3 regions of the Streptomyces sp. NPDC096310 genome follow, and region 2 is predicted to be linked to each of the others. Evidence: riboswitches for the same ligand, from Rfam matches in the RefSeq annotation. Region 2 holds a riboswitch; each other region holds the start of a gene.

The links. Region 2 has a riboswitch for cobalamin ahead of ACIQ7D_RS12590 (ribonucleoside-diphosphate reductase subunit alpha). Riboswitches for the same ligand answer to the same signal wherever they lie in the genome.
Positions count from the first base shown of each region.
Region 1: another riboswitch for cobalamin. It lies ahead of ACIQ7D_RS11910 (ABC transporter substrate-binding protein); the one in region 2 lies ahead of ACIQ7D_RS12590 (ribonucleoside-diphosphate reductase subunit alpha).
Region 3: another riboswitch for cobalamin. It lies ahead of metE (5-methyltetrahydropteroyltriglutamate--homocysteine S-methyltransferase); the one in region 2 lies ahead of ACIQ7D_RS12590 (ribonucleoside-diphosphate reductase subunit alpha).

Region 1 covers NZ_JBIWFO010000004.1:194,370-204,689, forward strand. The annotation lists gene ACIQ7D_RS11885 (ABC transporter permease subunit) at 1-873, opposite strand, end outside; gene ACIQ7D_RS11890 (ABC transporter substrate-binding protein) at 887-2,455, opposite strand; gene ACIQ7D_RS11895 (GNAT family N-acetyltransferase) at 2,563-3,138, opposite strand; gene ACIQ7D_RS11900 (ABC transporter ATP-binding protein) at 3,216-4,043, opposite strand; gene ACIQ7D_RS11905 (FecCD family ABC transporter permease) at 4,040-5,062, opposite strand; gene ACIQ7D_RS11910 (ABC transporter substrate-binding protein) at 5,161-6,246, opposite strand; cobalamin riboswitch at 6,314-6,496, opposite strand; gene ACIQ7D_RS11915 (DNA-binding response regulator) at 6,574-7,242, shown strand; gene ACIQ7D_RS11920 (hypothetical protein) at 7,209-8,522, opposite strand; gene ACIQ7D_RS11925 (sensor histidine kinase) at 8,515-9,768, opposite strand; gene ACIQ7D_RS11930 (hypothetical protein) at 9,990-10,160, opposite strand; gene ACIQ7D_RS11935 (IclR family transcriptional regulator C-terminal domain-containing protein) at 10,278-10,320, shown strand, end outside.
Region 2 covers NZ_JBIWFO010000004.1:362,964-373,283, forward strand. The annotation lists gene ACIQ7D_RS12575 (carbon starvation CstA family protein) at 1-1,068, shown strand, start outside; gene ACIQ7D_RS12580 (YbdD/YjiX family protein) at 1,065-1,295, shown strand; gene ACIQ7D_RS12585 (Uma2 family endonuclease) at 1,374-1,958, opposite strand; cobalamin riboswitch at 2,055-2,197, shown strand; gene ACIQ7D_RS12590 (ribonucleoside-diphosphate reductase subunit alpha) at 2,344-4,758, shown strand; gene ACIQ7D_RS12595 (ribonucleotide-diphosphate reductase subunit beta) at 4,758-5,780, shown strand; gene ACIQ7D_RS12600 (ATP-binding protein) at 5,777-6,313, opposite strand; gene ACIQ7D_RS12605 (Scr1 family TA system antitoxin-like transcriptional regulator) at 6,491-7,312, shown strand; gene ACIQ7D_RS12610 (DUF397 domain-containing protein) at 7,335-7,619, shown strand; gene ACIQ7D_RS12615 (DUF3159 domain-containing protein) at 7,585-8,262, opposite strand; gene ACIQ7D_RS12620 (S9 family peptidase) at 8,269-10,269, opposite strand.
Region 3 covers NZ_JBIWFO010000007.1:131,502-141,821, reverse strand. The annotation lists gene ACIQ7D_RS16805 (response regulator transcription factor) at 1-549, shown strand, start outside; gene ACIQ7D_RS16800 (antitoxin) at 572-847, shown strand; gene ACIQ7D_RS16795 (ArsR/SmtB family transcription factor) at 1,178-1,519, shown strand; gene ACIQ7D_RS16790 (ATP-binding protein) at 1,516-1,950, shown strand; gene ACIQ7D_RS16785 (pyridoxamine 5'-phosphate oxidase family protein) at 1,972-2,370, opposite strand; gene ACIQ7D_RS16780 (EF-hand domain-containing protein) at 2,693-3,229, shown strand; gene ACIQ7D_RS16775 (SAM-dependent methyltransferase) at 3,226-4,134, shown strand; cobalamin riboswitch at 4,208-4,410, shown strand; gene metE (5-methyltetrahydropteroyltriglutamate--homocysteine S-methyltransferase) at 4,572-6,890, shown strand; gene ACIQ7D_RS16765 (response regulator) at 6,957-7,613, opposite strand; gene ACIQ7D_RS16760 (sensor histidine kinase) at 7,610-8,782, opposite strand; gene ACIQ7D_RS16755 (hypothetical protein) at 8,961-9,128, shown strand; gene ACIQ7D_RS16750 (ABC transporter ATP-binding protein) at 9,266-10,258, shown strand; gene ACIQ7D_RS16745 (ABC transporter permease) at 10,255-10,320, shown strand, end outside.

The DNA of each region.
Region 1 (10,320 bases), 170 kb from region 2:
CTGGAGCACGGGCAGGTCCTGGGCGATCGCGGCTTCGAGGGTGAGCCGGCCGAGGCCCGGGATGTCGAAGATCTGCTCCACCGCGACCGAGCCGCCGGTGAGGCCGACGACGAACAGGCCCAGGTTGGGCAGGAGTCCGGGGAGGCAGCGGCGCAGCGCCTGCCGGGCGATCCGGTGGCCGGGGATGCCGCGCGCCGCCGCGGCGAGCGCCCATGGTTCGGCGAAGGCGCCGGGCAGCGCGTCGTCCAGGATCCGGCCGAGCAGCGCGCCGGCGGGCAGGCCGAGGGCGAGCGCGGGCAGCACCAGCCACGGGGGTCCGTACCAGCCGAGCGCGGGGAGCCAGCCGAGCTGTACGCCGACGACGGTGGCCAGGACGGACGCCGTCAGGAACTCGGGCAGCGCGGCGAGCATCGCGGCCGCTCCCCCGGCGCGCGGTGCGCCGGGGGAGCGCCGCGCACCGCGCCGGAGCGTACGGGCGCAGACGGCCCCCGCGGTGATGAGGGCGACCGTCATCGCGGTGGCCATCAACAGGAGGGAGACGCCCATCGCCTGGCCGACGGAGGGCAGGACGGCGGATCCGGAGATCCAGGACTCGCCCGCGTCCCCGCGCGCCAGCCCGCCGAGCCACTGGCCGAGGAGATGGCCGGGTCCGGCGCCGAGGCCGAGCTGGTCGCGTACGGCGTCGAGGGCTTCGGGGGTGGGGTCGCGCTCCGCGGAGCGCGCCTTGAGCACGGTCAGCGCGGGATCGGTGCGCGAGAGCCAGGGCAGCAGGCCGATGGCGCAGAGCAGGGCGCCCGCGAGAACGGCGCGCCACAGGAGGGTGAGGCCGGGGGGCGTGGTGAGGGGGGCGCGTCCGGCCGGGGGGTGGTTCATGCGGGCCGTCCGCTCAGCGCCGGGTGCCGGGGGCGACGACGGCGCGCTCGTACGGGTCGAGCAGCACGCCCCGTACGGAGGTGGCGACGCCGAGGACATTGCGCTGGTGGACCAGGGGCACGACCGCGTCCGTACCGAGGATCCGCGCCTCCGCGGCCAGCACGGCGCGGCGCCGCTCCTCCGGGTCCGCGACGGCGTCGGCGGCGGTGACGGCGCGGTCGACGGCCTTGTCGCAGAGCAGCGCCAGGTTGTAGGTGCCCTCGCAGGTGTAGTCGGAGGCGAGGACGGAGACCGGGTCGCCGGTGTCGAGCATGGTGTTGCGCGCGCCGACGAACGCGTCGAACTTCCCGGCCAGCGCGTCGCTCTCGATCCGCGAGGACTCCCGTACGGTCAGCTTGACGGTGAAGCCGGCCTTCTCCAACTGCTGCTGGAGTACCTGGGCGACCTCGGGCAGCTCGGGCCGGTTGTCGTAGGTGGCGAGGGTGACGGTGGCGCCCTTGACCTGTGCGGCGGTGGCCGGCTCCGCGCGTCCGACGGGCTTGTGGCGCAGACCCTGCGCCCAGTTCAGGGCGGGGCCGAAGACGCCCTGGCCGGGGTCGGCGTACCCCTCGTAGACGTTCTTGGCGAGGACGGAGGTGTCGACGGCCCGGCGGGCGGCGGCCCGTATCTTCGGGTCGGCGAAGACACCGGAGCGGGTGTTGAGGAAGAGGCTGGTGGTGCGGGCGGTGGGCACTTCGCGTGCGACGCCCTTGGGCAGGGAGGCGGCCTGGGAGACCGGTACGGCCTCGGCGATGTCCTCCTCGCCGGTGCGCAGGGCGTTGGCGCGTGCGGTGCCGTCGGCGATGAACTTGGCGTCGATGCCGGACGCCTGGGCCCGGCCGCCCCAGTAGTCGTCGTAGCGGTCGAGGGTGGCGGAGGCGGAGCCGTTGACCTTGGTGATCATGAACGGGCCGGTGGCGTGGCCGACCGGGTCGGGGGCGGCCGGCTTCCCGGCCGCCGCCTTCTTCCCGGCCGCCTCCGCCTTCGTCGTCCCGTACGCCTTCGGGGAGAGGACGGCCAGGCTCGGTCCGGCCAGCCGCAGCGGCAGTACGGGGTCGGCGGTCGCGGTCGTGACGCGGACCGTACGGTCGCCGGACGCCCGCGCGGTGAGCCGCACGCCGGTGAGCGCGGTGGGGACGGGGGTGGCCTCGGTGGCATGGGTGAGGGCGGCGGCGACCGCGTCGGCGGTGACGGGCGCCCCGTCCTGGAAGGTGGCGTCACGCAGGGTGAAGAGCCAATTGCGGCCGTTCTCGCGGCGCCAGGACTCGGCGAGGGCGGGCGCGGCGGCCCCGTTGCCGTCCAGCCGGGTCAGCCCCTCGGTGACGCCGAGCCGGCTGAGGAGGGTGGCGTCGGCGCCGTAGGGGGAGAAATTCTCCGACGGCGGGAAGGCCAGCGCGATCCGCAGCCGCGCGCCCTCGGGCGAGCCGGAGCCCGGCGCGCCGGAGGAGCCGCCCCCGGCGGCGAAGCAGCCGGTGAGCAGCGGGGCGAGCAGGGGTGCGAGCAGCAGACCGGCGGCCGGGCGGCGGCGGTGGGCAGGGCGCATGGTCCTCGTTCTCTACGCGGTGGGCGGCCTTGTGCGGATCTCTCGGACAAGGGCGAACGAAAGATTACATGACAATCGTTTTCACCAGGCCACCATGGGGCTTCGCATCAGACCATGGGGACTTCGAAGTGGACGACGCTCCCCGTGCCACCGGGGACGCCGGTGGCCCCCTCCGCGCCCTCCCGCTCGTCGCACACCACTTTGCCGAGCGACCGCCAGAACGGCTCGGCGCCGGTGACCGCCGGGTCGGTGTGCAGATAGACCGAGGAGTAGCCGCCGTCGGCCGCGGCGAAGTCCAGCAGCTCGCGCACGAGCGCGCGGGCGAGCCCCCGGCGGCGGTGGGCGGGGTGTACGTACACCCGGCGGAGCTGGGCGGTCTCCCCGGAGGGGTAGCGCTCCGCGAGCCAGCGGGGGTTGGGGGGATGTGCCGGGCCCCGGGAGTCGAGGGCCGCGGTGGCGACGACCGTCCGCGCACCGCCGCCCCTCTCACTTCCGCCTTCTTCCACGGCGACCAGCAGCGTGTGGCGCGCGGGGACGAGATAGGCGGCCTCGATGTCGATGATGTCGCCGTGCCAGCGCGGCACATACCCCGAACGGAAGTCGTGGTAAACGGTGTCGAGCATCACGACGCGGGCGGCGTCGGCGTCCTCGCGGGTCGCTGTTCGAATGCGGTAGTTCGGCACTTGCGCATCATATGCAGTAAGCCTTTCGGGCCTGTCACCCGGGCACGGGGGCCTCAGTTCACCCGGGCACGGGGGCCTCAGTCCCGGGGCACCGTGCCCAGGAACCGCACATGGGGGCGGCCCCCGGCGGCGTCCGGGGTGACCGCCGCCCGTACGCCGTAGACGTCCGCGATCAGGTCCTCGGTGATGACCTCGCCCGGGGCGCCGCCCGCCACCGCGCGCCCCTCGCGCAGGACCACGACCTCGTCGCAGTACATGGCGGCGAGGTTCAGGTCGTGCAGGGCGATGACGGTGGTGACCGGGAGCGTGGCGACCAGGTTCAGCAGCTCCAGTTGGTGCTGGATGTCGAGGTGGTTGGTCGGCTCGTCCAGAAGGAGTTCGCGGGGGTCCTGGGCGAGGGCGCGGGCGATCTGGACGCGCTGGCGCTCGCCGCCCGACAGGGTGTGCCAGGACTGGTCGGCGCGGTCCGTCAGCGCGGTGCGGTCCAGCGCCGTCCGTACGGCGGCCTCGTCCTCGGCGGACGGCGCCGACCAGGCGCGGCGGTGCGGGACACGGCCGAGGCGTACGACCTCGCGCACGCTCAGCTCGACCTGGGTGTCGGTCTGCTGCTCGACCACGGCGACCCGGCGCGCGACCGCCCTGCGGCCCACCTCGCCGAGCGTCCTGCCGTCGAGGGTGACCACGCCCGAGGTGGGGGCGAGGACCCCGGAGAGCAGCCGCAGCAGGGTGGACTTGCCCGAGCCGTTCGGGCCCAGCAGCCCCACCGTGGCGCCGGGCGCGGGCGCCACGGAGACCCCGTCGAGGACGAGGCGGCCCCCGGCGGTACGGGAGACCCGCTCGGCGCTCAGGCCAGGCGCGACCGTACTCGTCATCGCGTCCTCCGGGTGCGGTGGAGGACCGGTCATCGGGTCCTCCGGGTGCGGTGGAGGACCAGCACGAACGCCGGTACCCCGATGAGCGAGGTCACCACGCCCACCGGCACCTCCTGCGGGTCGAGCACCGTACGGGCCAGGGTGTCGACCCACACCAGGAAGACCGCCCCGGTCACCGCGGTGACCGGCAGCAGCCGGCTGTGCCCCGGGCCGACCAGGGCGCGGGCCGCGTGCGGCAGGACGAGCCCGACGAAGCCGATGGCGCCCGCCGAGGAGACCAGCGCGGCCGTCAGCAGCGCGGTGGCGCAGAGCAGGACCAGGCGCGTACGGGCGACGGAGACACCGAGGTGGCCCGCGGCGTCCTGCCCGAAGACGAACGCGTCGAGCGTGCGCGCGTACCCGCCGCACACCACCAGCGCCACCACGAGGACCGCGCCGCAGACCTGGACATCGGTCCAGCCGGCGCCGCCGAGCGAGCCGAGCAGCCAGAACAGCACCCCGCGGGTGGTCTCCGCGTCGGCGGCGGTCATCACGACGAAGGAGGTGAGCGCGGAGAAGAGCTGCATCGCGGCGACCCCGGAGAGCACCACCCGGTCCGTCGTCCCGCCCAGTGTGTGACTGAGCGCCAGCACCATCGCGAACGAGCACAGCGCGCCGAGGAACGCCCCGCCAGAGATGGACAGCGCCCCTCCCCCGGCCCCGAGCACCACCACCAGGACCGCGCCGGTGGACGCCCCCGAGGAGACACCGAGGACGAAGGGGTCGGCGAGCGGGTTGCGCAGCAGGGACTGCATGATCGCGCCACACACCGCGAGCCCGGCGCCGCACACCGCGGCGAGCAGGGTGCGCGGCAGCCGCAGGTTCCAGACGATGCCGTCACGGATCGGGGTGAGGGGCGACTCGCCCCGGCCCAGATGCGCGGCGACGACCGACCAGACGTCGCCCACCCGGATGTCCGCGGGCCCGATGGTGATCGCCACGGCGACGGAGAGCGCGAGCGCGGCGAGGGCACAGGCCCAGCCTGCCGGGCGGAGCCAGGCCGCCGTCCGGATCCGGTGGAACCGGCCGTCCTGGGCCGGGGCGGACGGTGCGGACGGGTCCGGGGACGCGTGCGGCGCGGCGGGCGTCCCCGACGCCCGTTCCGTGGTTTTCACGCGGCGGGCGCGTACGCGCGCAGCGCCGCCGCCACCCGCTCGACGCCCTCCACCGTACGGATGCTCGGGTTCATCGCCTGGCCGCTGAGCCGGACGTACCGCCGGTGCTTCACCGCGTCCATGTTCCTGGTGGCCGGGTTGGTCTCCAGGAACTCGATCTTCTTGGCCGCCGTCTCGGCCGTCTCCGACCTGCGGGAGAGATCCCCGATCACCAGGAAGTCCGGGTTCCGGTCGGCGACCGTCTCCCAGTTGATCTGGGGCCACTCGTCATGGGTGGAGTCGAAGACGTTCTTGGCACCGACGGTCCGCGTGATGATGCCGGGCGCCCCGCAGCAGCCGCCCATGTAGGGGGCCTCGGAGTTGGCGAACCAGTAGAGGAAGGTGGTCTCCGCCGCCTTCTTGGTGTCGATCCCGGCGACCGCCTTGTTCATCCGTTCCTTCAGGCTCCGGACGAGCGTGGCGCCCCGCTCCTCGACGTCGAACACCCTGGCCAGATCGCGGATCTCGCCGTAGATGTCCTCCATCGTCAGCGGCGTCGCGCGCGATCCGTCGGTGTCGCCGGAGTTGTCCTTGGCGCAGTCGGACGGGGAGACATAGGTCGGCACGCCCAGCTTCCCGAACTGCGCGCGCGTGGCCACACCGCCCTTGCCCAGGGTGGATTCGAAGGAGGAGGCGACGAAGTCGGGCTCGGTGTCGAGGACCTTCTCGAAGGACGGATTGTTGTCGGCCAGCCGCTCGACCTCGGCATTCTCCTTCTCCAGCCCCTTGGGCAGCGGGTCCGTCCAGGTGGCGGTGCCGGCCATCCGGTCACCGAGGCCGAGGGAGAGCATGATCTCCGTGGTGCCCTGGTTGAGCGAGACGGCCCGCTCGGGCGGCGCGTCGATCCGTACCTTCTGACCGCAGTTGGTGACGGTACGGGGATAACCGGCGGCCCCGGACCTGGCCTCCGCCCCGGAACCCGATCCGGCCCCGGAGGCGCTGTCCCGGGTGGTGGTCGTCCCCTGTCCGCCGCAGCCGGTCAGCAACAGGGCGCCGGCCGCGAGGAGAAGAGTGGTACGGCGGGCAAGGCGTGCGATCGGCACGGAGTCGTTCCTCTGCGTCGAGGGCCCATGCGCGGAGCCCGGTCGTACGGTGCTCCCCCGCCACGGGACGCGGACGGAGGCCGCCAGCAGGTCTTCGGACTCGGGGTCATCCGGACGGGAGCGCCTTCCCGGACTGCCGTCCAGTGGCCGATGCCCCGCCCGTCGCCCTCACCGCTGCGCGTCAGCTCCGGATTCGCACCGGATTCCCTGACCCACGTACATGGGTTCGACTGGCCTCGGCAAGCTATCACAGGCGTTTTCCCGCCCCCCTGCGGCACTTTCCGGCGCTTTCCGCCCGGTGGCGGCCCGCGCGGCGGACAATGGGGCATGGCCGAAACCGCGCCCGTGAAGGTCGCCCTGATCGACGACCATCCCGTGGTCCTCGCGGGCATCGAGTCCTGGTACGCGGCATCGGAGCGGCCGATCGCGGTGACCGCCAAGGGCCCCGATCTGTCGGTGGCGACGAGCGGGCCAGGGCGGGACGCGGACGTCGTGGTGCTGGACCTCCAGCTCGGCCCGGGCAGGTCGGCAGGGCTGCCCGCCTACCCCGAGCTGCGGCAACTCGTCGCGCGGGAGCGGCAGGTGATCGTCTACACCATGCAGGACAGCCAGGAGACCGCGCTGACCTGTCTGGATCTGGGCGCGTTCACCTACCTCACCAAGGCGGAGGGCGAACGGCACCTCATGGCGGCGACCCTGGCGGCGGCCGACTGCCGCCCGTACACCCCGCCCGCGCTGGCCGGGGCGTTCGGCAGCGACGCGCGCAAGGGGCGGCCCGCGCTCACCCCGCGTGAGGTGGAGGTGCTGCTGGAGTGGTTCCAGTCGGAGTCCAAGGCGATGGTCGGGGCGAGCCTGGGGCTCTCGGTCCGTACGGTGAACACCTATCTGGAGCGGGTCAGGATCAAGTACGCCAACGCGGGCCGGCCCGCGACGACCAAGGCCAATCTGGTCGCGCGGGCCATTCAGGACGGGCTGACATCGCTGGACGAGCTGTGACCCCGGGCGCCGGGGACGGCGGCGACCACGTCGTCGGCGCCGCCGGCGCCGGCCGAAGCGACCCTGCCGCCCGGAGCGGCGCCGTCGCTCGCAGCGGCTCCGTCGGCAGCGGTGTCGAGGACGCAGGACGCCTCGACCAGCAGCCGCCCCTCGCTGCGTACGGTACGCACCCGCACCCCCTGCTCGGCCGCGTCCGGGATCTCCGTCAGCGCCGTCGCCGGGCCGTCCGTCACCACGCTCACCCGCACCAGGCCGCCGCTGCGCACCACCGTGGCGCGGGCGCTGTGCTCGGCGGTCGCCAGCGCGGCGAGCACCGGCTCGGTGAGCGCGCGGCGCAGCCGCCGGTCCACCGGGGCCGAGGCCCCGCGTACGGCGAGCTGTACGTCGACGCCCTGGCGTTCGGCGACGTCGATACCGGCCCGTAGTTCGTGGAGCAGCGGATCGTGCGCGTGGTCGCGCTCCGCGAAGAGCCGCCGCAGCCGCGCGGCCTCGACGGCGGAGCGGCGCCGTACCGCCCCGTCCCCCGGGTCGAGCGCACCGTCCGCGAGCCCGGTCAGCAACGGCAGGACGGAGCGGCCGAGTTCGGCGTAGCGGGCCCGCTGGTCGGCGTGGACCTGGGCGGCGACGGCGGCCTCCGTACGGACGCGCTCCTGTTCGCGCCCTGTGGCGCTCGCGGCGGCGGCGCACTCCCCGAGCGACCGGGCGAGCATCGCGGCGGCCACCTGGAAGGTGCAGATGGCCAGGGCGCTGACGGCCATCCCGGAGGCGGCCTCACGGGTCGGCACCCCGGCGAGCAGCAACTGACCGAGCGTCACGGCGAGATGGCCGCCGATGAAGACCAGCGTCGGCCCCAGCCCGGCGTCGAAGAGCAGCAGCACCCCGAACCAGCCGATCTCCAGGAACGTCCAGTGCGGGGTGCCGATGAAGTCCTCCACGGGCAGCCGGCTGGTGGCGACGGTCGACGCCACGACGGTGCAGGTCAGACCGAGCACCACCCACGGGCGCGGCCGGCCGCGCCCATCGGCGCCGAGCAGCGCGTCCACCATGATCAGAAGGGTCAGCAGGGTGAACGCGAAGAGCTGGACCCAGGGCTGGTCGTAGCCGCGCAGGCTGGCGAGCAGGGCGGGCAGGGCGAGCCCGAGGTGCACGGCGGTGAGGATGAACAGCCCGGCCACCCGCAGCCCGGCGCGCATGTCCCGGGCGATCCGGTCGGTCAGCGGATCGGCGCCGACGCCGTCCGCCTCCTTGCCGGCAGGGGCAGGTGACCGCGCGTCAGACACGGGGCCACTCCAGCCGTACGGTCGTGCCCTCGCCGGGGCGGGAGGCGATCGTGGCCCGGCCGCCCGCCGACTCCATCCGCTCGACGATCGAACGGGTCAGTCCCCGGCGGTGCGCCGGTACGCGCGCCCGGTCGAAGCCGGTGCCCTCGTCGCGGACGACGACGGTGACGGTGTCCCCGTCCCGGACCGCCGTCACCGTCGCGACACCGACGCCCGCGTGCCGGTCCACATTGCGCAGGGCCTCCCCCAGGGAGCCGCGCAGCGCGACGGCGGCGGCGCGCGGGACCGGGCCCAGGGAGCCGGGCGCACGGTCGAACGCGATGTGTACGGAGAGCGGGTGGCCGTCGAGCTCCGCGAGCAGCTCCCGCGTCAGGTCGGCCAGGCCGCCCGCCTCGTACGCCTCGTACGCTTCACGCATCTCATGGGGCTCATCGGTCTTGTCCGTCCCCGCGGGCGCGCGCTCCGCCGCCAGCCTGCGCAGGTCCTTGGCCGCCTGGGTGCGGACCACGTCCGGGCTGAGGGAGGCGCCGTGCGCCGAGACCATCAGCAGGGTGGCGCACGCCGTGTCGTGCAGGGTGGCGAGATGTTCCCGCTCGGCCGACCGCTGCGCCTGGGCCACATCGTGCCGCCGCCGGGCCTCGGCGGCCCGCGCGCCCGCCGCGTCGGCGGCCCTGCTGCCGCGCAGCACGAGCCGGTACATGCCCTGGCAGAGCAGGGTCTGGACGAAGAGCCACCCCACATTGGGCAGCGCGTACGTCCAGCCGTCGGGACGGTCGAGCACCGCGCCGGCCAGATCGACGGCGGCGAGCAGGCCGGCCAGCGGCAGCGCGAGCCGCGCCGGGTGGGTGAGCTGGTAGGCGACGGCGACGATGCTGACGACGACCAGCACCCAGGTACTGCCGTACCGGGTCTGGGAGGCGGGAATGGTCAGCGCCTGGGTGAGACAGAGCGCGGTCAGCACCCCGAGGTCGGCGACGAGGGTCCGGCGGGGGTGACGGCCGGCCCGGGCGAGCCGGTAGTGCAGCACGCTCCAGACGATGACCCCGGCGGAGACTGCGGAGGCGGCGGGCACGGCGCCGACGGGCATGGCCGGTACGGCGAGCAGGGCCCCGGAGCAGACCACGACGACCCTGATCCGGTGGGCGTACCGGAACGCGAAGGCGACGAATTCCCGTTCGGCCGGGCCGGGTTTCGAGGGGCCGGGTTTCGTCTCATGCGTCTTGTGCGTCTCATTCGCCTCTTGCACCACTCGGCGTCTCACCCGTCACATTTCCCGTGCCGATTGTCGGTCGATTGACCGTCACACGCCGGAGGGGTCCGGCGATACCGTTTCTCCGGTCAGGGTCCTGACGTTTCGACCGTTCTCAGGGGGGAGCGGTCAGTGTGGCCGCACGCACCCCTGCCTCATGGGGGTGGGCAGGGGTACGTGCGGGATTACCCTCAGATGCCCGTACGGGGCTGGTTCACTCATACGGAGGAATCCGCCACGGGGGCGCTCGCAGGGGCTTCCACCGGGCCGGTCGGGGGGCCGGCCAGGGGAAGCCCCGCGTAGTTCCCGGCCAGTGCGGCGGCGTGCGGCGAGGACACGATGCGGTCGAGCTGTGCGAGCTGGAGGCAGGTCTCGAAGGCGCCCGTCACCGCTGGTGAACTATCGTCCACCTGGGCCCACTGAGTCTGCGTTCACCGGGGACCCATGTCAACGCCCCGTCCCAGCACGGCCCGAAGCCGGGGCCCGGGAGACCGGAGACCCGCACCATGCCGCCCGCCCCCTTTCCGCCCTCCCCGTTTCCGCCCGCCG
Region 2 (10,320 bases):
GGCGCGATGCTGACCGAGTCGTTCGTCGCGATCATGGCGCTGATCGCCGCCTGCATCATCGACCCGGGCCTCTACTTCGCGGTCAACTCCCCCGCCGGGGTCATCGGCGGTACAGTCGAATCCGCCTCGCAGGCGGTCGCGAACCTGGGCTTCACCATCTCGCCCGACCAGCTCGCCCAGGCGGCGAAGGACGTCGAGGAGACCAGCCTGCTGTCGCGGACCGGCGGGGCGCCGACCTTCGCCCTCGGCATGGCGGAGATCTTCTCGTCGGTCGTCGGCGGCACCGCCATGAAGGCGTTCTGGTACCACTTCGCCATCATGTTCGAGGCGCTGTTCATCCTCACCACGGTGGACGCGGGGACGCGCGTCGGGCGCTTCATGCTCCAGGACATGCTCGGCAACATCTACAAGCCGATGCGCCAGGTGAGCTGGAAGCCGGGCGTCTGGTTCGCCAGCGCGGTCGTGGTCGGCGGCTGGGGCTACTTCCTCTGGGTCGGAGTCCACGACCCGCTGGGCGGTATCAACCAGCTCTTCCCGCTCTTCGGCATCGCCAACCAGCTCCTGGCGGCCGTGGCGCTCGCCGTCTGCACCACGCTGCTGGTCAAGTCCGGCCGCCTGAAGTGGGCCTGGGTGACGGCCGTGCCACTCGCGTGGGACGCCGCCGTCACGCTCACCGCGAGCTGGCAGAAGATCTTCTCGGGCGACCCGAGGGTGGGCTTCTTCACCCAGCGCGACGTGTACCGGTCGGCCATCGACCGGGGCGAGGTGCTGGCCCCGGCCAAGACCATGGACGACATGCACACCGTCGTCACCAACTCCACGGTGGACGGGGTCCTCTCGGCGCTCTTCGCGGTCCTCATCCTGGTCGTCATCGCGGACGCCGGGCGGGTCTGCTTCAAGGCGATCCGTGATCCGGAGAGCGTGAAGCTGGTGGAGGTCCCGTACACCGAGTCCAGGATCGTCGCCCCGGCCGGCATGATCCCCACCAAGGAGGAGAAGGCTGAGCTGGCCGCCGCCGGGACCGCCAGGGAGCGGGAGAGCGTCCCGGCGGGAACGGGCCCGGCATGACCCGGCCCCGGAGCCGGGCGGAGCGGGTCCGGCAGGTGGCGGGGCGGATCCGCTGGTACGTACGGGAGTTCACCGGCGAGTCCGCGTACGAGCGGTACGTGGCCCACGCGCGGGCCCACGCGGACGCCGGTGCCCCGACGGGGGAGGTCATGACCCGCCGCGCCTTCGAACGCAGCCGCACGGACGCCCGCGAGGCCGACCCGCGCGAGGGCTTCCGCTGCTGCTGAGCCTTTGCCGAGCCGCACCGCGCGAACCACGGGCCGCCGGACCTCTTCCACGGGTCCGGCGGCCCGTTCGTCGTCACCTCAGCGCACCCAGTCCTTGAGCTGCTCGGTCTCCAGCGTGATCCCGACCGGTTCGGGGAGAGTGATCTCCTTGCCGAACGGCACGGTGTGGATGGTCTCGTACCGCACTCCGTCGGGCTCGCTGTGGACCGTCACAACGCAGTTGTCCCGGTCGATCAGCAGGTAGACCGGGATGTCGGTCTGGGCGTAGGCACGCGGCTTCTCCACCCGGTCACGGTTGTCGGTGTCGGAGTCGTACGACGTGACTTCGACCGTCATCAGGACCGGGGCAGGATCGGCCCACTCCCCCTGGCCGACGAAGGCATCCGTGGGGGCGAGTGAGGCATCCGGACGGGCTCGGCCCTTCCGATACGTCTGCGCTTTGAGTCCCTGGTCGGGATGGAGCCACAGCTCCGGACGGGACTGCATACAGATACGGGTCAGCCACTGCACGATGCGTCCGTGGTCCCCATCCGGCACAACCCTGCTCCTGATCTTCCCGTCGATGAGTTCCAGCCGAATGCTCGTAATGGTGCGGGCCATTATCGCGGTGGCCTCGTCGAACTCCTCGGGATGGATCTGAGACTCGTAGTCGATGACCGTCATGGGGATACCTCCTCCTTGTCACAACGACGATAGCGGAGGGGTCCGACAACGACCGTCGAAGCGACCCACGACACAACATCTGGGGGGTGGCGCACCGCGCGCCCCCCAGATGTATGCTCGACCTCGCTGTCGACGCAGGGGAATCCGGTGTGAATCCGGAACTGTCCCGCAACGGTGTACTGTGGCGCGCTTTGTCGTGCCCGCCAGTCCGAACACCTGCCGGCAGTGCGTCCGGCTCGACCGATCCGGGCGCCCAGACGTCCGGGCCTCGCGGTTGGGCCGGTGGACGCGGCGCGGTGTGCCGCCCTGCGAAGGCATGGGGTGCGGCCGTGCGCGCGGACCCGTGCCTCCTCGTGGCCCAGAGCCGAGCGAGGGAGAGCACCACGTGACCATCGCGCCAGCGGATCCGGTTTCAGTTGCCCCGGAGGCACCGTCCGAGAACGGGGCGACGACCGTCCCCGGGCAGGCCGACGCCCCCGGCACCGCGCTGCTGCGGACCCTGACCGAGCTGACCGCCGATCTGCCCGACGCCGACCCGGGCAGGATCGCCGCCGCCGCGCTGCGCGGCCGCAACGCCCGCTCGGACGAGGCCGAGCTGCGCGAGCTGGCCACGGAGGCGGCGGCCGGGCAGATCTCCGACGACCCGGCGTACTCCCGCCTCGCCGCCCGGCTGCTCACCCGTACGATCGCCGACGAGGCGGCCTCCCAGGGCGCCGTGTCGTTCTCCGCGTCCGTCGCCACCGGCCATCGCGAGGGCCTGATCGCGGACCGTACGGCCGCCTTCGTCACGCTCCACGCCGACCGCCTCGACGCGCTGATCGACCCGGCCGCCGACGACCGCTTCGGCTACTTCGGGCTGCGTACGCTCTACAGCCGCTATCTGCTCCGGCACCCGCTCACCCGCCAGGTGATCGAGACGCCGCAGCACTTCATGCTGCGGGTCGCCGCCGGGCTGGCCGAGGACGAGAGCGCGCACGCGCTGGACGAGGTCGAGAAGCTGTACCGGCTGATGAGCCGGCTGGACTACCTCCCCTCCTCCCCCACGCTCTTCAACTCCGGTACCCGCCACCCGCAGATGTCGTCCTGCTACCTGCTGGACTCGCCGCTGGACGAGCTGGACTCCATCTACGACCGGTACCACCAGGTGGCGCGGCTTTCCAAGCACGCGGGTGGGATCGGACTGTCGTACTCCCGTATCCGTTCGCGCGGTTCACTGATCCGGGGGACGAACGGCCACTCCAACGGCATCGTCCCGTTCCTGCGGACCCTCGACTCCTCCGTCGCGGCCGTCAACCAGGGCGGCCGGCGCAAGGGCGCCGCCTGTGTCTATCTGGAGACCTGGCACGCGGATCTGGAGGAGTTCCTCGAACTGCGCGACAACACGGGCGAGGACGCGCGCCGTACCCACAATCTCAACCTCGCGCACTGGATCCCCGACGAGTTCATGCGCCGGGTCGAGGCGGACGGCGTCTGGTCGCTGTTCTCGCCGGTGGACGTGCCGGACCTGGTCGACCTGTGGGGCGACGCGTTCGACACCGCGTACCGCAAGGCGGAGGCCGACGGTCTCGCCCGCAGGACGATCAAGGCCCGTGAGCTGTACGGCCGGATGATGCGCACCCTCGCGCAGACCGGCAACGGCTGGATGACCTTCAAGGACGCGTCGAACCGTACGGCGAACCAGACCGCCGAGCCCGGCCACACCGTCCACTCCTCCAACCTCTGCACAGAAATCCTTGAGGTGACGGACGACGGCGAGACGGCCGTCTGCAACCTCGGCTCGGTCAACCTGGGCGCGTTCGTGGACGCGGCCACCGGTGAGATCGACTGGGAGCGGCTGGACGAGACCGTCCGTACCGCCGTCACCTTCCTCGACCGGGTCGTGGACATCAACTTCTACCCGACCGAGCAGGCGGGCCGCTCCAACGCCAAGTGGCGTCCGGTGGGCCTGGGCGCGATGGGCCTTCAGGACGTCTTCTTCAAGAAGCGGCTGCCCTTCGACTCCCCGGAGGCCGCCGCGCTCTCCACCCGGATCGCCGAGCGGATCATGCTCGCGGCGTACGAGGCGTCCTGCGACCTCGCCGAGCGGAGCGGCCCCCTGCCCGTCTGGTCGAAGACGCGCGCCGCACGCGGGGTGCTCCACCCCGACCACTACGAGGTGGAGCTGAACTGGCCCGAGCGCTGGGCGGCGCTGCGCGCCCGGGTCGCGGAGACCGGTATGCGAAACTCCCTCCTCCTGGCCATCGCGCCGACGGCGACCATCGCGTCGATCGCGGGCGTGTACGAGTGCATCGAGCCGCAGGTCTCGAACCTGTTCAAGCGCGAGACGCTCTCCGGGGAGTTCCTTCAGGTCAACTCCTACCTGGTGGCGGAGTTGAAGCGGCTCGGCGTCTGGGACGCGCAGACCCGCGAGGCGCTGCGCGAGTCCAGCGGCTCGGTGGCGGGCTTCACCTGGATCCCGGCCGAGGTGCGGGAGCTGTTCCGTACGGCGTGGGAGATCCCGCAGCGCGGCCTGATCGACATGGCGGCGGCCCGTACGCCGTTCCTGGACCAGAGCCAGTCGCTGAACCTGTTCCTGGAGACGCCGACCATCGGAAAGCTCAGCTCGATGTACGCGTACGCGTGGAAGAAGGGGCTGAAGACGACGTACTACCTGCGCTCGCGCCCGGCGACCCGCATCGCGCGCGCGGCCGGCGGGCAGTCGGCACCGGCACCGAAGCCCGTCCCCGCACAGATCACCCCGGCCGACGAGGCGATCGCCTGCTCCCTGGAAAACCCCGAGTCCTGCGAGGCATGCCAGTAATGACCACGGAAACGACGACGCGGAAGAACCTCCTGGACCCGGGGTTCGAGCTGACGCTCCGGCCCATGCGCTACCCGGACTTCTACGAGCGCTACCGCGACGCGATCAAGAACACCTGGACGGTGGAGGAGGTCGACCTCCACTCCGACGTCGCCGACCTCGCCAAACTCTCCCCCGGCGAGCAGCACATGATCGGCCGGCTGGTCGCGTTCTTCGCGACGGGCGACTCGATCGTCTCCAACAACCTGGTGCTGACGCTCTACAAGCACATCAACTCCCCGGAGGCGCGGCTCTACCTCTCGCGCCAGCTCTTCGAGGAGGCCGTACACGTCCAGTTCTATCTGACGCTGCTGGACACCTACCTCCCCGACCCGGAGGACCGCGCTGCGGCCTTCGACGCGGTCGAGGAGATCCCGTCGATCCGCGAGAAGGCGCGGTTCTGCTTCCGCTGGATGGACTCGGTCGAGCGGATCGACCGCCTGGAGTCCCAGGCGGACCGGCGCCGTTTCCTGCTCAACCTGATCTGCTTCGCGGCGTGCATCGAGGGCCTGTTCTTCTACGGGGCGTTCGCGTACGTCTACTGGTTCCGCTCGCGCGGCCTGCTGCACGGCCTGGCCACCGGCACGAACTGGGTCTTCCGTGACGAGACCATGCACATGAACTTCGCCTTCGAGGTCGTGGACACGGTCCGCAAGGAGGAGCCGGAGCTGTTCGACGACGCACTCCAGCAGCAGGTCACGGACATGCTGAAGGAAGCGGTCGAGGCGGAGCTTCAGTTCGGCCGCGACCTGTGCGGGGACGGGCTGCCGGGCATGAACACGGAGTCGATGCGCGCGTACCTGGAGTGCGTCGCGGACCAGCGGCTCCAGCGCCTGGGCTTCCCGCCGGTGTACGGATCACAGAACCCGTTCGCGTTCATGGAGCTCCAGGGCGTCCAGGAGCTGACGAACTTCTTCGAGCGCCGCCCGTCGGCGTACCAGGTGGCGGTGGAGGGCACGGTCGGCTTCGACGACGACTTCTAGTTCCGGAGTCCTGGAGTCGGGGAGAGGTACTCGGAGCCGCGGTACCCCACCTCCGCCCAGACGGTCTTGGTGTACGGATCCCGGACGCCCCACCCCCACCGGTCCGCGTAGGCGGCGACCAGCAACAGCCCCCGCCCGCCGGTCGATTCGACGGCGGGCGGGGAGGAGATCCCGGGCGCGCGGGGCAGCCGGTCGGGCCGGGTGTCGATGACCTCGACCCGCACCCGGTCGACCCCGCGCCCGAGCCGCACCTCGAAGTCCCGCCCGGGGGTGCGCCCGTGGGTCACGGCATTGGCGGCCAGCTCGGCCACGACGACGGCGACGACCGAACCGGAGGCGGGGACGGTACGCGGGATGTCCCACGAGTCGAGCTGCTCGGCGCAGAGCAACCGGGCGAGGCGGGCGCCACGATGGCTGGAACTGAGCCTGATCCGGGAGAGCGGAAGCAGCGGCGAGAACGGCGGCGGAGGGCCGGGCTCTGCGGGTACGGCTGGTCCGGTGGAGACGGCGGCGGGGGGAATTTCCGACTTCATAGGGTAACCGTCCCGTCACTCATCTATCGTGACCAGGGCGGACACCCGTACCTGACGATCTGGTACGGGCCGGACCCTGGTTCTGTACGGGTCGCGGCCCGTGACGGCGGCGGGACGCGGGACGTTGCGCAGGGAAGGTTATTCACGCAGCGGCACGCACGATGGAGTGTGAGGCGTATGGGAACCAGCCGTCAGCAGAACCCGAAGAAGACACGGATCCAGGACGACGGCCGACCGCGCATCTGGGTCGGCTACGGAAAGATGGTCAGGCTCCACCGCGACCGGGCGGGTCTGACGCAGCAGGAACTCGCGGACGCGGTGGGCTACTCGTGCGAGCAGGTCGCCTCGATCGAACAGGGCAGGCGGCCGGCGAAGTCCGCGTTCACGGATGCGGCGGAGACGGTACTGAAGGCGGCCGGAACGCTGGCGGTGTTGCAGGACGACGTGGACCTGGCCAAACTGCCCGCGTTCTTCCAGGATTTCGCGAAGTTCGAGCTGGAGGCGGTCAGCCGGTACGACTTCGAACCGTTACTGATCCCAGGACTGCTCCAGACCGAAAGCTACGCAGAGGCGCTCTTCACGACCCACTGCCCACCCCTCAGCGACGAGATGATCGAGCAGCATGTCGAGGCCAGGCTCGGCCGACAGAGGCTGCTCACGCGGACCCCCATGGTGGAGACCTGCTTCATCATCGGCGAGGCAGCCCTGACCACAGTGGTGGGCAACCGTGAGGTGATGAGGGCACAGCTTCAACACCTCCTGAAACAGAGCCAGATGCGGAACGTCGAGATCCAGGTCATGCCGTCGAACAGCGCGTTCCACCCCGGGCACAACGGACCTATGGTGCTTCTGGAGACTCTGGAGCATCGCCGGGTCGGCTACATCGAGTCGCAGGACGTGGGTTTTGTGATCACCGATGCCTCAACGGTCAGTAGCTTCGGACTGCGCTATGGCAAGCTGCGTACGCAGGCCCTGAACGCGGTGAGTCTGCCCGTCTGATCGAGCGCCTGGCAGGAGAAGCATGAGTACCGAGCAGGTTACGGCCGACCCCATCCAGCCGACGTGGTTCAAGAGCAGCTACAGCGGCTCAGGGGGCGGAAACTGCGTTGAGGTGGCGTGGGTCAAGAGCAGCTACAGCGGCTCGGGCGGCGGAGACTGCGTAGAAGTGGCCCGCACCCCCACCACCGTCCACGTACGCGACTCGAAGTCCCTGCCGGGTCCCATACTTCACGTCACCGCCGAGCCGTGGTCCGCCTTCATCACCTTCACCGTCACCCAGCAGGCTGCTGTGCCGCCTGGGCCTTGAGCCGCTTGGCCGAGCGGCGGCCCGCCCACAGGACCACCAGGATGGCCAGGACGAGGGGCGGGTAGCCCATCGCGATCCTCGCGAAGGCCAGCCAGCCGGTGCGGTCTTCCTCGTAGAGCCACTGCCAGACGGTGAACCGGGAGGCGAAGACCGTCGCGAACGCGAGCGTGGCGATGTCGTAGTAGCGCCGCGAGGGCTTGTCCTTCAGCCAGGCGGTCCCGGTGCCGTTGAGCGCGCCCCAGATGAGTCCGGCCAGTGGCCGGCGTACGAGGACCGAGGCCAGGAAGAGCACACAGAGGGCGATGTTGATCCAGATGCCCGTCAGGAAGAAGTCCTTGGCCGAGCCGGTCTTCCAGGCGATGAACGCGGCGAACGCGACACCGAACAGGCCGGAGATCGCGGGCTGGACCGGTTCCTTGCGCACCAGGCGCAGTACGGAGACGGCCGCCGCGACGCCGATGGCGGTACCGATGGCCGCCCCCAGTCCGAAGAGGGCGTTGACGATGACGAAGGCCGTGATCGGCAGCGCCGTGTACACCAGGCCGGTCGGGCCGCCCATCTGATCCAGCAGGCTCTGCTTCGCCGGGCGGTCCTCCGTCCCGTTCGGCGCGGACGGCGCGGCGGGGGATATGAATTCGGGCATGCGGGATCAACTCACCAGGTCGTTGTTGCGTGGAGGGCATGAAGCTTCGGGGAGCGGAAGCACCCGCTCCGTCTTGGGCCAGCGGTGTCCGCCCAGGTCCGGGCCCGGGTCCAGGCCCAGGTGGCGGGCGAGAAAGCGGTCGGCGGCCTCGTACATCTCGATGATGTTCTCCGGATTGACGAAGCCGTGCCCCTCGTTCTCCTTCACCAGGTACTCGACCTCGACGCCCCGGGCCCGGAGCGCGTCGACGATCCGGTCGGACTCCGCCTTGACCACGCGGACGTCGTTGCCGCCCTGGATCACCATCAGCGGTGTCCGGATGTCGTCCACCCGGCTGACCGGCGAGCGGGCCAGCAGCTCCGCCTCCTGTCGCGGGTCGTCGGGGTCGCCGGCGTAGAGGTGCCAGTTGTTGGTCAGGTGCGCTTTCGCGAACTCCGGCACGGTCCGCAGGAAGGTGACGAGGTTCGAGACACCGCAGAAGTCGATCGCGGCGGCGAAGACGTCCGGGGTGAAGGCGGCGCCGACCAGGGCGGCGTAACCGCCGTACGAGCCACCGAAGACGGCGACGCGTTCCCGGTCCGCGTACCCCTCCCGGACCGCCCATTCGACGGCGTCGATCAGGTCGTCGTGCATCTTCCCGGCCAGTTCCCCGATGCCTGCCTTGAGGAACGCCTTGCCGAAGCCGGTCGAGCCGCGGAAGTTGACCTGGAGCACCCCGCAGCCGCGGTTGGCCAGCAGTTGGGCGACGGGGTCGTAGCCCCAGCTGTCGCGGGACCAGGGGCCGCCGTGGACCAGCAGGACCAGCGGGAGCCCGGTCGGCCGCTCGGTTGCCGGCGGCAGCGTCAGGTACGAGGGGAGCGGGAGTCCGTCCCGTGCCGTGAGGGTGACCGGCGTCTTGGGCGCGAGGACTTCGGGGTTCAGGTGCGGGAGCGGCCGGAAGAGCAGTCGGCTCCCGCCCGTGGAGTGGTCGTAGAAGTAGGTGACACCGGGGTCGCGGTCGCGGGTGAAGCTGACCACCCAGCGCTCGCCGCTCAGGTCGGACGACACGGCGGCCAGGTCGCCGTCGGACAGCTTCTCCAGGTTGTCCAGCACCTCGGCGAAGTGCGGGTCCAGCGGGTGGATCACCTGCCGTTCGCCGAGGTAGCGGGCGCCGATCAGCTCCCCGGTGCGGCGGTCGTGGAGGAGCGTCGACGGCAGGGTGGGGAAGACGGTGCAGCGGGTGTCGAGATCGAAGACCGGGTGGCTGTCGACCTCGGTCTCCTTCCCCGTGGTCAGATCGAGCCGGACCAGCCGGAGCCGGTCGCTGTCGCGGTACGAGCCGAGCCACACTCCGGTGCTGTCCGGCGTGAACACGAACGGCGCGACGCCCAGCGGGTAGTCGGTGCCGTCGAACGTGGTGACCAGGTGCTCCTCCCCCGTACCGGCGTCCCACCGCACCAGCGCGACGGTGCCGTCCGGCCGCTCGGTCCGGGCGTAGAGGTCCCCGTTCGGCGCGTGGAGCCAGCCGGCGGTGCCGCCGGGGTTCTCCGCCAGCACTGTCGGCTCACCCGTGGCGATGTCCAGCTCGTACAGGTCGAATTCGGCGGGGTTCCGGTGGTTCAGCCGCAGGATCGCCCGGCCCGGCCGGGAGACCGGCATCTCGAAACCTATGGCCGTGGCCCCGGGGAAGGGGGTGAGGTCGACCGCCCCGGCGTCCGGGTTCTCCAGGTCGACGCGGTAGATGTGCCACTTCTCGTCGCCGTCGCCGTCCTGTTCGTAGAGCAGCCAGCGCGGGTCGTCGGTCCAGTGGTAGACGTGCACGCTGCGGTTCTTGTCGGCGGTGACGCAGCGCGCCTCCTCCCCCGGGTCCGGATCGACGCTCTCCACCCATACGTTCAACCGCCCGTGCCAGGGCGCCAGATACGCGATCCTGGTGCCGTCGGGCGAGAGGGACGCGCGGCCCCGGACGGGCGAGCCGAAGAGTTCCGCGACGGTGAGGTGGGGGACCTCGCGGGTGACAGTGGACATGCGGACGCTCCTCCTGAAGTCGTCTCGGTATGGCGGACAGGTCCCGGCACC
Region 3 (10,320 bases), on a different contig from region 2:
ACGCAGCACCGCTTCGACCTGGTCGTCTGGGACGCCACCCTGCCGGACCTGGCGGCCTTCGCCCGGGGCCGCCGCGTCGTACCGGCGGACCGCCCCCCGCTGCTCTTCCTGGCCGCGTGCGACGCCCTCCCCCGCCTCGCCCCCGAACTCAGCCCGGGGGCCGAGGACTACGTCACCAAGCCCGTACGGATCGCCGAGGTGCTGGCCCGTGCGCAGGCCCTGCTGGGCGCCCGCCGCCATGACCGGTACGAGGGGCCGCCCTGCTACGGCGACCTGGTCCTGGACGACGTCACGTGCCGGGCGCGGCGCGGGGCCCGTCCGCTCGGTCTCACCCCGGCCGAGTACCGGCTGCTGCACCATCTGATGGCCAACGCGGAGCGCGTGCTGTCGAAGAAACAGATCAGCCGGCACGTCTGGGGCGAGTTCCGCGCCGGGCAGGCGATCGAGAAGCTCGTCTCCCGTCTGCGCCAGAAGGTGGACCGGGAAGAACCCGCACTGGTCCACACCCACCGGGGCTTCGGCTACTGGCTCGGTTGCGCCGGCCACTGAGCCCCCGGGTCGCTAAGATCCGGTGCTGACCACTTTCTTCGACCACTTCTTCGACCACTTCTTTGGGCAGCTCACACCGGAGGTCGGCCCCATGTTTGACGCACTGAAGGACCTGAAGGACAAGGCCACGGATCTCGCGAGCGAGCACGGCGAGATGATCGGGAACGGGCTGGAGAAGGTCGCCGACGTGATCGACGACAAGACCGACGGCAAGTACAGCGATCACCTCGACACCGGCGTCGACAAGGCGAAGGACTTCCTCGAAGACCTTCAGGAGAAGAAGTCCTCGCAGGACTGAGCGGACCAGGAGGTCCGAGAGACCCGAGAGGACTGAGAGATCCAAGGCGCCCGGGAGTTCCAAGGGGCCCGAGTGATCCAAGTGGCCCGGGAGATCCAAGGGGTCTGATCCGGCAGCCTCCTTCGGCCGCCGCAGGGCCGGCCGGTCCGCCGGACCGGCCCGCGGAACCGGTCCGTACGGCGTCGTACGGACCGGCCCGCTCCACCCCGTACACATCGCACGGCCGTTCCATGGCCCCAGGAATTGCAAACTTCTGCAATTGCCTAGATGCTGTACGGGCCGTGTGCCACGCCGTGGGGGTGGTGCGGCGAGAGGGAGAGCGAGGGTTTCGTGGGGATTCCGCTGTACCAGGCGAAGGCGGAGTTCTTCCGGATGCTCGGGCATCCGGTGCGCATCCGGGTCCTGGAACTGCTCCAGGACGGCCCGATGCCCGTACGGGACCTGCTCGCCGAGATCGAGATCGAGCCCTCCGCGCTCTCCCAGCAACTCGCCGTGCTGCGCCGCTCCGGCATCGTCACCTCCAGCCGTGAAGGCCCGACCGTCGTCTACGAGTTGGCGGGAGGCGATGTCGCGGATCTGCTGCGGGCCGCGCGGCGGATCCTCACCGAACTCCTGGCCGGTCAGCATCAACTCCTGGAGGAACTGCGGGAATCCGAGGTCTCCGCGCGGTGAGCCGCCGTATCGCCCCGCTGCCCCACCGCCATGTGCTGACGCTGCCCGCCCGGCCCGCCGCCGTACGGACGGCGCGCGAGACCACCCAGCGGTTGCTGGCCGAGTGGGGCATCAGCCCGCACCACCCCGCCGTCGATCCGGCCCTGCTGATCCTGAGCGAACTGGTCACGAACAGCGTCCGGCACGCGGCGTCCGTCTCCCCCAGCCTCACCGTCAGCTACGCGGCCGGCCACGACACCCTCGTCTTCGCGGTCCACGACCGCCACCCCTATCAGCCCTCCCTGCGTACCACGGCCGGCACCGGCGTGGCTGCCGCGAGCACGGGACTGGCGACCGTCGTCGAACTCACGTCGAGCCTCGCGGGCTCGGCGGTCGTCCGCCAGGACGGGGACGGCGGGGGCAAGAGCATCTGCATCACGCTTCCGCTCTAGGGCCTAACACGCCCTGGGGTCTCAGAAGTTCCCCATGGCCCTGGTCACGGTGATCTCGATCGCCACCCGCTCCGGGTTGACTCGCGGCGGCTTGTACCGCCGGGTGTAACGCCGTTCGGCCTCGGCGACCGCCTCGGGGTCGCGGTTGACCACGGCGGTGCCTTCGAGCGTGGCCCAGCGGGCTCCGTCGACCTGGCTGACCGCGACGGGCGCATCGGGTCCTGCCGCGATGACATTCCTGGCCTTCGCCGTCCCGCCGCCGGTGATGACCCGGGCGATCCCGGCGTGCGGGTCGTAGGTCACCCCGACGGGCACCAGGTGCGGGGTGCCGTCGGGGCGGCGGGTGGCGAGCAGGCACAGATGCCGCTCCTCCCAGAACGCGAGAAAGGCCGGATCCGCAAGCAGGGCGCGTGATGCCATGGTGGAAGTCTCTCGGGTCTCGGGCCGGGGCCGGGGCCGGGGTCCGGGGCCGGGGGTCCGGGGCCGGGGGTCCGGGGCCGGGGGTCCGGGTCTCGGTGGCCGGCGTACGGCGTACGGCGCCTCGGCGCGGCGCCCGTCGATACTACGTGCGGGCAAAGCGAGCGCCTCACTTTCCAGAACCGTGGCCTTCCATGCGCCGCCCAGCCCATTGCGCTCGTTCGTGTGCAGGTGCGGGTTTTCCGTATCGCCGCGCCCGCCCCGCCCGGATAGTGGAGGGGCAAGCGGCCCGAGAGCCGGAGACCGGAGAGCAGAGGAGGGCGCCATGCGTACCGTTGAGGCGACCAACCGTGTCCAGCTCGTCTTCTCGCTGTTCGACGCCGACGGGAACGGCTATCTGGAGGCCGCCGACTTCGAGCTGATGGGACGCCGGGTGGTCGCGGCGGTGCCCACGGCACCCGACGCCCGGAAACGCGCGCTGCTCGACGCCTTCCAGCGGTACTGGACGACCCTCGTCACCGAACTGGACACCGACGGCGACGGGCGGGTCGGCCAGGAGGAGTTCACCGCCTGCGTGCTGGCGCCGGAGCGGTTCGCGTCGACGGTCGACGCGTTCGCCGAGGCGTTCGCCGGTCTCGGCTCCCTGGAGGAGGACGGCCTTGTCACCCGTCCCGTCTTCGGTGGCCTGATGAGGGGCGTCGGCTTCCGGCAGCCCAACATCGACGCCCTGTTCGACGCCCTCGACCCCACGGACGACGACCGTGTCGCGGTGGACATCTGGGCGGACGCCATCAGGGACTTCTACCGCCCCGAGAAGGCCGGTATCCCCGGGGACCACCTGACCGCGGGCCTGTTCCGGTGACCCCGCCCGCCGCCGGTACGGCACCGGAGCCGGCCCTCGGGGTGGCCGGGGGCGTGGGCAGGACCGCCCTCATGGTGGCCGCCGCCCGCGCCATCGAGACCCACCGCCCGGACGCCCTGGCACGGGACGAGTTCGCGGAGCGCTTCGTCCGGGCGGCACCGGCCTCGGCCGGCTGGCCGGTCCGCCCCGACCAGGTCCCCGGCGGGAACGCCGACCCGCTCTGGGGCCGCCTCGGCCGGTACTTCGCCCTGCGCACCCGGGTCCTGGACGACCATCTGCTCCGTACGGCGGACACGGGCGTGCGCCAGGTGGTGCTGCTGGGCGCGGGGCTGGACTCCCGGGCGTTCCGGCTCGGCTGGCCGCCCGGCTGTGTGGTCCACGAGATCGACACCGCCGAGATGCTGGCCTTCAAGCAGGCCGTACTCGACGGGTCGGGTGCCGTCCCCGTGGCCGAGCGCAGACCGGTCGCGGCCGATCTCCGGTTCGACTGGGCCGACGCGCTGATCGCCGCGGGGCTCGACCCGGCCGTACCGACCGCCTGGCTCGTCGAGGGGCTGCTGCTGTACCTCCCGGCGGCGGCCGAGCGGAATCTCATCGCGACGGTGGACCGGCTGAGCGCGCCCGGGAGCACACTGGCGTACGAGATCAAGAACCTGGAGGGTGCGGACGTACGCGCCAGTCCCGTCTACACCACGACGAAGGCGCGGATCGACATCGATCTGCCGGCTCTCTTCGACCCGGATCCGCGCCCCGCGTCGGCCGCCGAGCTCGCCCGGCGGGGCTGGACGGTCTCGGTCCGCTCGCCGTTCGATTTCACCCGCCTCCACGGCCGCGGCCCGCTCCCCGAGCCGGACGACGCGCTGGCCGCCAACCGCTGGATCTTCGCGGAGACGCCGGGCTCGTGATCCACCTCACATTCCGGAATGTGAACACATTCGTCCGGCGGGTTGCCCACGCTCTAGCCTGGCGGATGTAGCTGGTTCGCCCTGCCATCCAGGCAGACGCGTCGTAAGAGGGAACCCGGTGGGAATCCGGGACTGCCCCGCAGCGGTGAGCGGGAACGACCGCCGTCATACGCACTGGATCCGACGTACAGGGTCCGGGAAGCGACGGCCAGTAGGTGTCTGCCCCGGCAGACGTGCCCGCGAGTCCGAAGACCTGCCCGTTGCCCGTACGCGACCGATCGCGTGCGGATATCCCGGTGACCTCGTGGGCGGGTCGGCGTACATACCGGACGGACCAGCGCGCCCGAGGCGCCGTCTCGACCGTCGGGTTCGTCACCCTTTCGCGCCCACGTCCCGTCCCCGGGATGTTCAGGAGTCATCTCGCGAAGGAGATTTCCGTGACGACACAGTCCGCGGCCGCGGCAGCACGGGCCACCGTGTACGGCTACCCCCGCCAGGGCCAGAACCGGGAACTGAAGAAGGCCGTCGAGGGGTACTGGAAGGGCCGCGTCACCGCCGGCGCCCTCCGGGAGACGGCGGCCGGTCTGCGCCGGGCCAACTGGCGGCAGATGGCGGACGCCGGAGTCCACGAGGTGCCCACCGGCGACTTCTCGTACTACGACCACGTCCTGGACACCAGCGTCATGGTCGGCGCCGTACCCGAGCGGCACCGGGCGGCCGTCGCGGCCGACGCACTCGGCGGCTACTTCGCGATGGCCCGCGGCACCAAGGATGTGGCGCCGCTGGAGATGACCAAGTGGTTCGACACGAACTACCACTACCTCGTCCCCGAACTCGGCCCCGACACCGTCTTCACCGCCGACTCCACCCGGCAGGTCGCCGAGCTGACCGAGGCACTGACGCTGGGGCACACCGCCCGCCCGGTCCTGGTCGGCCCCGTCACCTATCTCCTGCTCTCCAAGCCCGCCCCCGGCGTGCCCGCCGGATTCGAGCCGCTGACGCTGCTGGACCGGCTGCTGCCCGTCTACGCGGAGGTCCTCGCCGATCTGCGCGCGGCCGGCGCCGCGTGGGTACAGCTCGACGAGCCCGCGCTGGTCCAGGACCGTACGCGCGCCGAGCTGGACGCCGCCGCCCGCGCCTACCGCGACCTCGGCAACCGCACCGACCGGCCCCAGCTGCTGGTGGCCTCGTACTTCGACCGGCTCGGCGACGCGCTGCCCGTCCTGGCGAAGGCCCCCGTCGAGGGGCTGGCGCTGGACTTCACCGACGCCGCCGCGGCCAACCTCGACGACCTCGCCGCCGCGGGCGGACTCCCCGGCAAGCGGCTCGTCGCGGGCGTCGTCAACGGCCGCAACATCTGGATCAACGACTACGAGAAGTCCCTCGCGACCCTCGCCACCCTCCTCGGTCTGGCCGCCCGGGTCGATGTGGCCGCCTCCTGCTCCCTCCTGCACGTCCCGCTCGACACCGCGGCCGAACGGGACATCGACCCGCGGGTGCTGCGCTGGCTCGCCTTCGCCCGGCAGAAGACCGCCGAGATCGTCACCCTGGCGAAGGGGCTGGCCCAGGGCACCGGCGCCATCACCGCCGAGCTGGCCGACAACCGGGCCGACCTCGCCTCCCGTACGGATTCCCCCCTCACCCACGACCCGGCCGTACGGGCCAGGACCGCCGCCGTCACCGACGCCGACGGCCGCCGCGCCCAGCCGTACCCGGAGCGGGCCGCCGCGCACCGCGCCCACCTGGGACTGCCGCTGCTGCCGACGACCACCATCGGCTCGTTCCCGCAGACCGACGAGCTGCGCACCGCCCGCGCCGACCTGCGGGCCGGCCGGATCGACACCGCCGGGTACGAGGAGCGCATCAAGGCCGAGATCCAGGAGGTCATCGCCTTCCAGGAGAAGGCCGGGATCGATGTCCTGGTCCACGGTGAGCCCGAGCGCAACGACATGGTGCAGTACTTCGCCGAGCAGCTCACCGGCTATCTCGTCACGCGGCACGGCTGGGTGCAGTCCTACGGCACCCGCTATGTCCGTCCGCCGGTACTGGCCGGGGACATCTCCCGCCCCGGACCCATGACGGTGCGCTGGACGACGTACGCCCAGTCGCTCACGTCACGCCCGGTCAAGGGCATGCTCACCGGCCCCGTCACCATGCTCGCCTGGTCCTTCGTCCGCGACGACCAGCCGCTCGGCGACACCGCCCGCCAGGTCGCCCTCGCCCTGCGCGACGAGGTCGCCGATCTGGAGGCAGGCGGCGCCTCGGTGATCCAGGTCGACGAACCGGCCCTGCGCGAGACCCTGCCCCTGCGCGCCGCCGGCCGCGCCGCCTACCTGGACTGGGCGACCGAGTCCTTCCGCCTCACCACCAGCGGCGTGCTCCCGGACACCCAGATCCACACGCACATGTGCTACGCCGAGTTCGGCGACATCGTCCAGGCCATCGACGACCTCGACGCCGACGTCATCAGCCTGGAGGCCGCCCGCTCCCATATGCAGGTCGCCCACGAACTCGCCGCCCACGGCTACCCGCGCGAGGCCGGACCCGGCGTGTACGACATCCACTCCCCGCGCGTACCGAGCGCACGGGAAGCCGCCGATCTGCTGCGGGCCGGCCTCAAGGCCATCCCCGCCGACCGGCTGTGGGTCAACCCGGACTGCGGCCTGAAGACCCGCGGCTGGCCCGAGACCATGGCCTCCCTGGAGAACCTGGTCACCGCCGCCCGTACGGTCCGCGGCGAACTCCCCGCGTCCTGACCGAGGAGCGGACAGAAGGCCGGGGTGCCTACGGGCGCCCCGGCCCCCGCGTCGCCCGCACGCGGCTCACCGTCTCCCGCCGACCAGGCCGGACTCCCAGGCCCAGGCGGCGATCTCCACCCGGTTGCGGGCGGGCAGTTTGATCTGCACGTTGCCGAGATGGGTCTTCACCGTGCCCACCGAGATGGAGAGTTCGGTGGCGATCTCCGCGTTGGTCAGCCCCCTCGCCACCAGACGCACCAGGTCCTTCTCCCGTTCGGAGAGCGCGGTGTCCGGCTTGCGGGGCGCGGGCGCGGAGCCGTGGAACTGCCGCAGCAACCGTACGGTGATGGCCGGGCTCACCAGCGCCTCACCGGAGTAGGCCGCGCGAATGGCCTCCACCAGCAGGGCGGGTCCTGAGTCCTTGATCAGGAACCCGGAGGCGCCCTCGCTCAGGGCACGCTGGACGTACTCGTCGTCGTCGAACGTCGTGACCACGACGACCTTCGGCGGATTCACGGTGCCGGGGCGGGTCAGCCGGCGCAGCGCCTCCAGCCCGTCCATGCGGGGCATGCGGATGTCCATCAGCACCACATCGGGCCGGTGGCGCTCGGCGAGTTCCAGGGCGTGCACCCCGTCCGTGGCCTCCCCGACGACCTCGATGTCGTCCTCGGCCGCCAGGATCATCGCGAATCCGGCACGGACCATGGCCTGGTCGTCGGCGATCAGGATCCGGATCGTCATGACACCGCCACCTTCGCCTTGGACACCGGGAGCGCCGCCTCGACGCCCCAGCCGCCGCCGGTGACCGGGCCCGCCTGGACGGTTCCGCCGACCAGACCCACCCGCTCGGCCAGGCCCTTCAGCCCGAAGCCGCCGTGGGAGAGATGGCGCTGCCGTCCGTCGTCGCCGACCCGTACGGTGACCCGGTCCTCGGAGCGGTCCACGCGCACCCGCACCTCGGTGCATCCGTGCGCGTGCTTGCGTACGTTGGTGAGGGCCTCCATCACCACACGGTGCACCGTGGTCGTCACCTCCACCGGCAGGTCGTCGAAGGTCCCTTCCAGGTCGAGCGTGGCGCGGGCGCCGCCGACGGACGAGAACTCCTCGACCAGCGAACGCACTTCGCCGATGCCCGCCAGCGGAGTCAGCGCCACCTCTCCGTCGGCGTCGCGCAGCATCCCCACCATGTGCCGCATGGACGTCAGCGCCTCCGAGCCCGCCTGCTCGATCCGTCGCAGCGCGGGGGGCAGCATGTCGGGCCGCTTCTCGGCCATCGCCTGGGCGCCCTGTGCCTGGACCACGATGCCGGTCACGTGGTGGGCGACGAAGTCGTGCAGATCCCTGGCGAACTCCGTCCGCTGCTCCAACCGCAGGGCCGTCGCCTGCCGCCGCCGGTCCACCTGGAGCAGGCGCATCCCGAGACCGATACCCAGGGCCATGACCGCCGCCAGGGCGAAGAGCAGCGCCAGGATGATGGTGGACTGCCGCGCCACGGCCGCGACCGGCCGCAGCACGATCGCCATGCCGAGCAGCGACACGGCCAACGACGCCCACGACGGCTTCCCCCGCCGGGCGACCAGCAGCAGGAGCCACACCAGTGCCGCCGGTTCGGCGAATCCCATCGCCTCCCTGCCGAACGAACTGCTTCCGCGCAGCAGGGCCGAGACACCCAGCGACTGGACCGCGAGCGCACAGCCCACGGCCGGCAGCGCGCGGTTGCCGAGCCGGGGCGAGAGCACGGCGGCAGCACAGGCCAGCACAGCGCCGATCAGCTTGGCGCGGCCGAGTTCCTCGACCGCGTAGAAGCCGCCCACCCCGTCCAGCACGCCGAGCACGGCCAGGCACGCGACCAGCACAAGCCACGCCATGACAGGCAGCAGCCGGGAGCGCCCCTTCCCTCCCGCGGTCATGGGCGCGGCCGCTCCGTCCGCCGCCTCCGCCATCGCTCTCACCGTCCTCCCTCCGACCGGCCGAAAGTCGGAGCCGGCCACAGATGATCTGTCTTTCGCCCGATCCGCCGTGGAACGCGGCGGAGAAGAGTGGTGTCCATCGGGCGGCAGTCGCCATTCCTCATCCAGGGAGCATGTCATGATCACGGCCGACATCGCCCTGACGGGGAACTCCGCGGACGCCGGAGCCCGCGTCGGCACCGCCCCGTTCACCGCCCCGCTCACCGTCTCACGAGCGCGGCGCGCCGAGCGAAACCGCCGGGGCGCGGGGCACCGCGCGTGGTCCTGGTCCACGGGGTGGACGTGACCGGTCCGACCGCCCTCCCCCGCGGCGACGCCCCGCCCGGCACAGCGCGGCAGGCCACCGTGGCAGCCGTACACGCCGCCCGCGCCGGCCCACAGCCGCCTTCTTCTCCCTTCCCCCCTTACGCACAGGAGCCACCCATGGACCACGCAGCGACGCACCACGGAAGCGGAACGGAGTTCGCACGCACCGCCGGCGCCGGCGGGTCCGCGATCGAGGCCCAGGGGCTCGGCAAGAAGTACCGGCGCGGCTGGGCCCTGCGGGACGTGTCCTTCCGGCTCCCGGCCGGGCGGGTCTGCGGGCTGGTCGGCCCCAACGGCGCCGGCAAGAGCACCCTGCTGGGTCTGGCCACTCACATGATCCGGCCGACAACCGGCGACCTGCGGGTGTTCGGCGCGGCACCGGGATCGACGGAGTCCGTCCTGCGCACCGCGTTCCTGACCCAGGAGAAGCCGCTGTTCCGGCGGTTCACCGTGGCCGAGACCCTGCGGCTGGGCCGGGAACTCAACCCGCGCTGGGACCAGGCGGTCGCCGAGGGCATCGTCCACGCGGGCCAGGTGCCGATGGGGGCGAGGATCGGAACGCTGTCCGGCGGTCAGCGCACCCGCGTCGCCTTCGCGCTGGCCTTCGGGAAGCGCCCCGAACTGCTCATCCTCGACGAGCCGATGTCCGACCTGGACCCGCTGGTCCGTCGCGAACTGATGGCGACCCTGCGGGCGGAGGCCGCCGAACACGGCACGACGGTGCTGGTGTCCTCGCACATGCTCTCCGAGCTGGAGTTCATCTGCGACTTCCTCCTGGTCATCGCGGACGGCGGTCTGCGCCTCGCGGGCGAGGTGACCGAACTGCGCGCCGCACACGCCCTGTTCACCGCCTCCGCGGACGGCTCGTACCCCGCCGTCGCCCCGCACCGGCTCATCGACTCCCGCAGCGGCGACGGCCGGCCGGGCCTCCTGGTGCGTCTCGCCGCACCGATCCAGTACGGCGGCCAGGCCGAGCCGCCCACCCTGGAGGAGCTGCTGCTCGCCTATCTGCGCTCGCCCGACGCGCCCGCGCTCATCGCCCCCAGCGCCCGGGTCGGCGACATCCACGACATCATCGCCCACGACCGTACGAAGGCTGTGACCGCATGACCACGCTCACTCGTGACCCGGCCCACTCGGCGCCCGCCGGGCGCTCCCGGAACAGCCGGGCC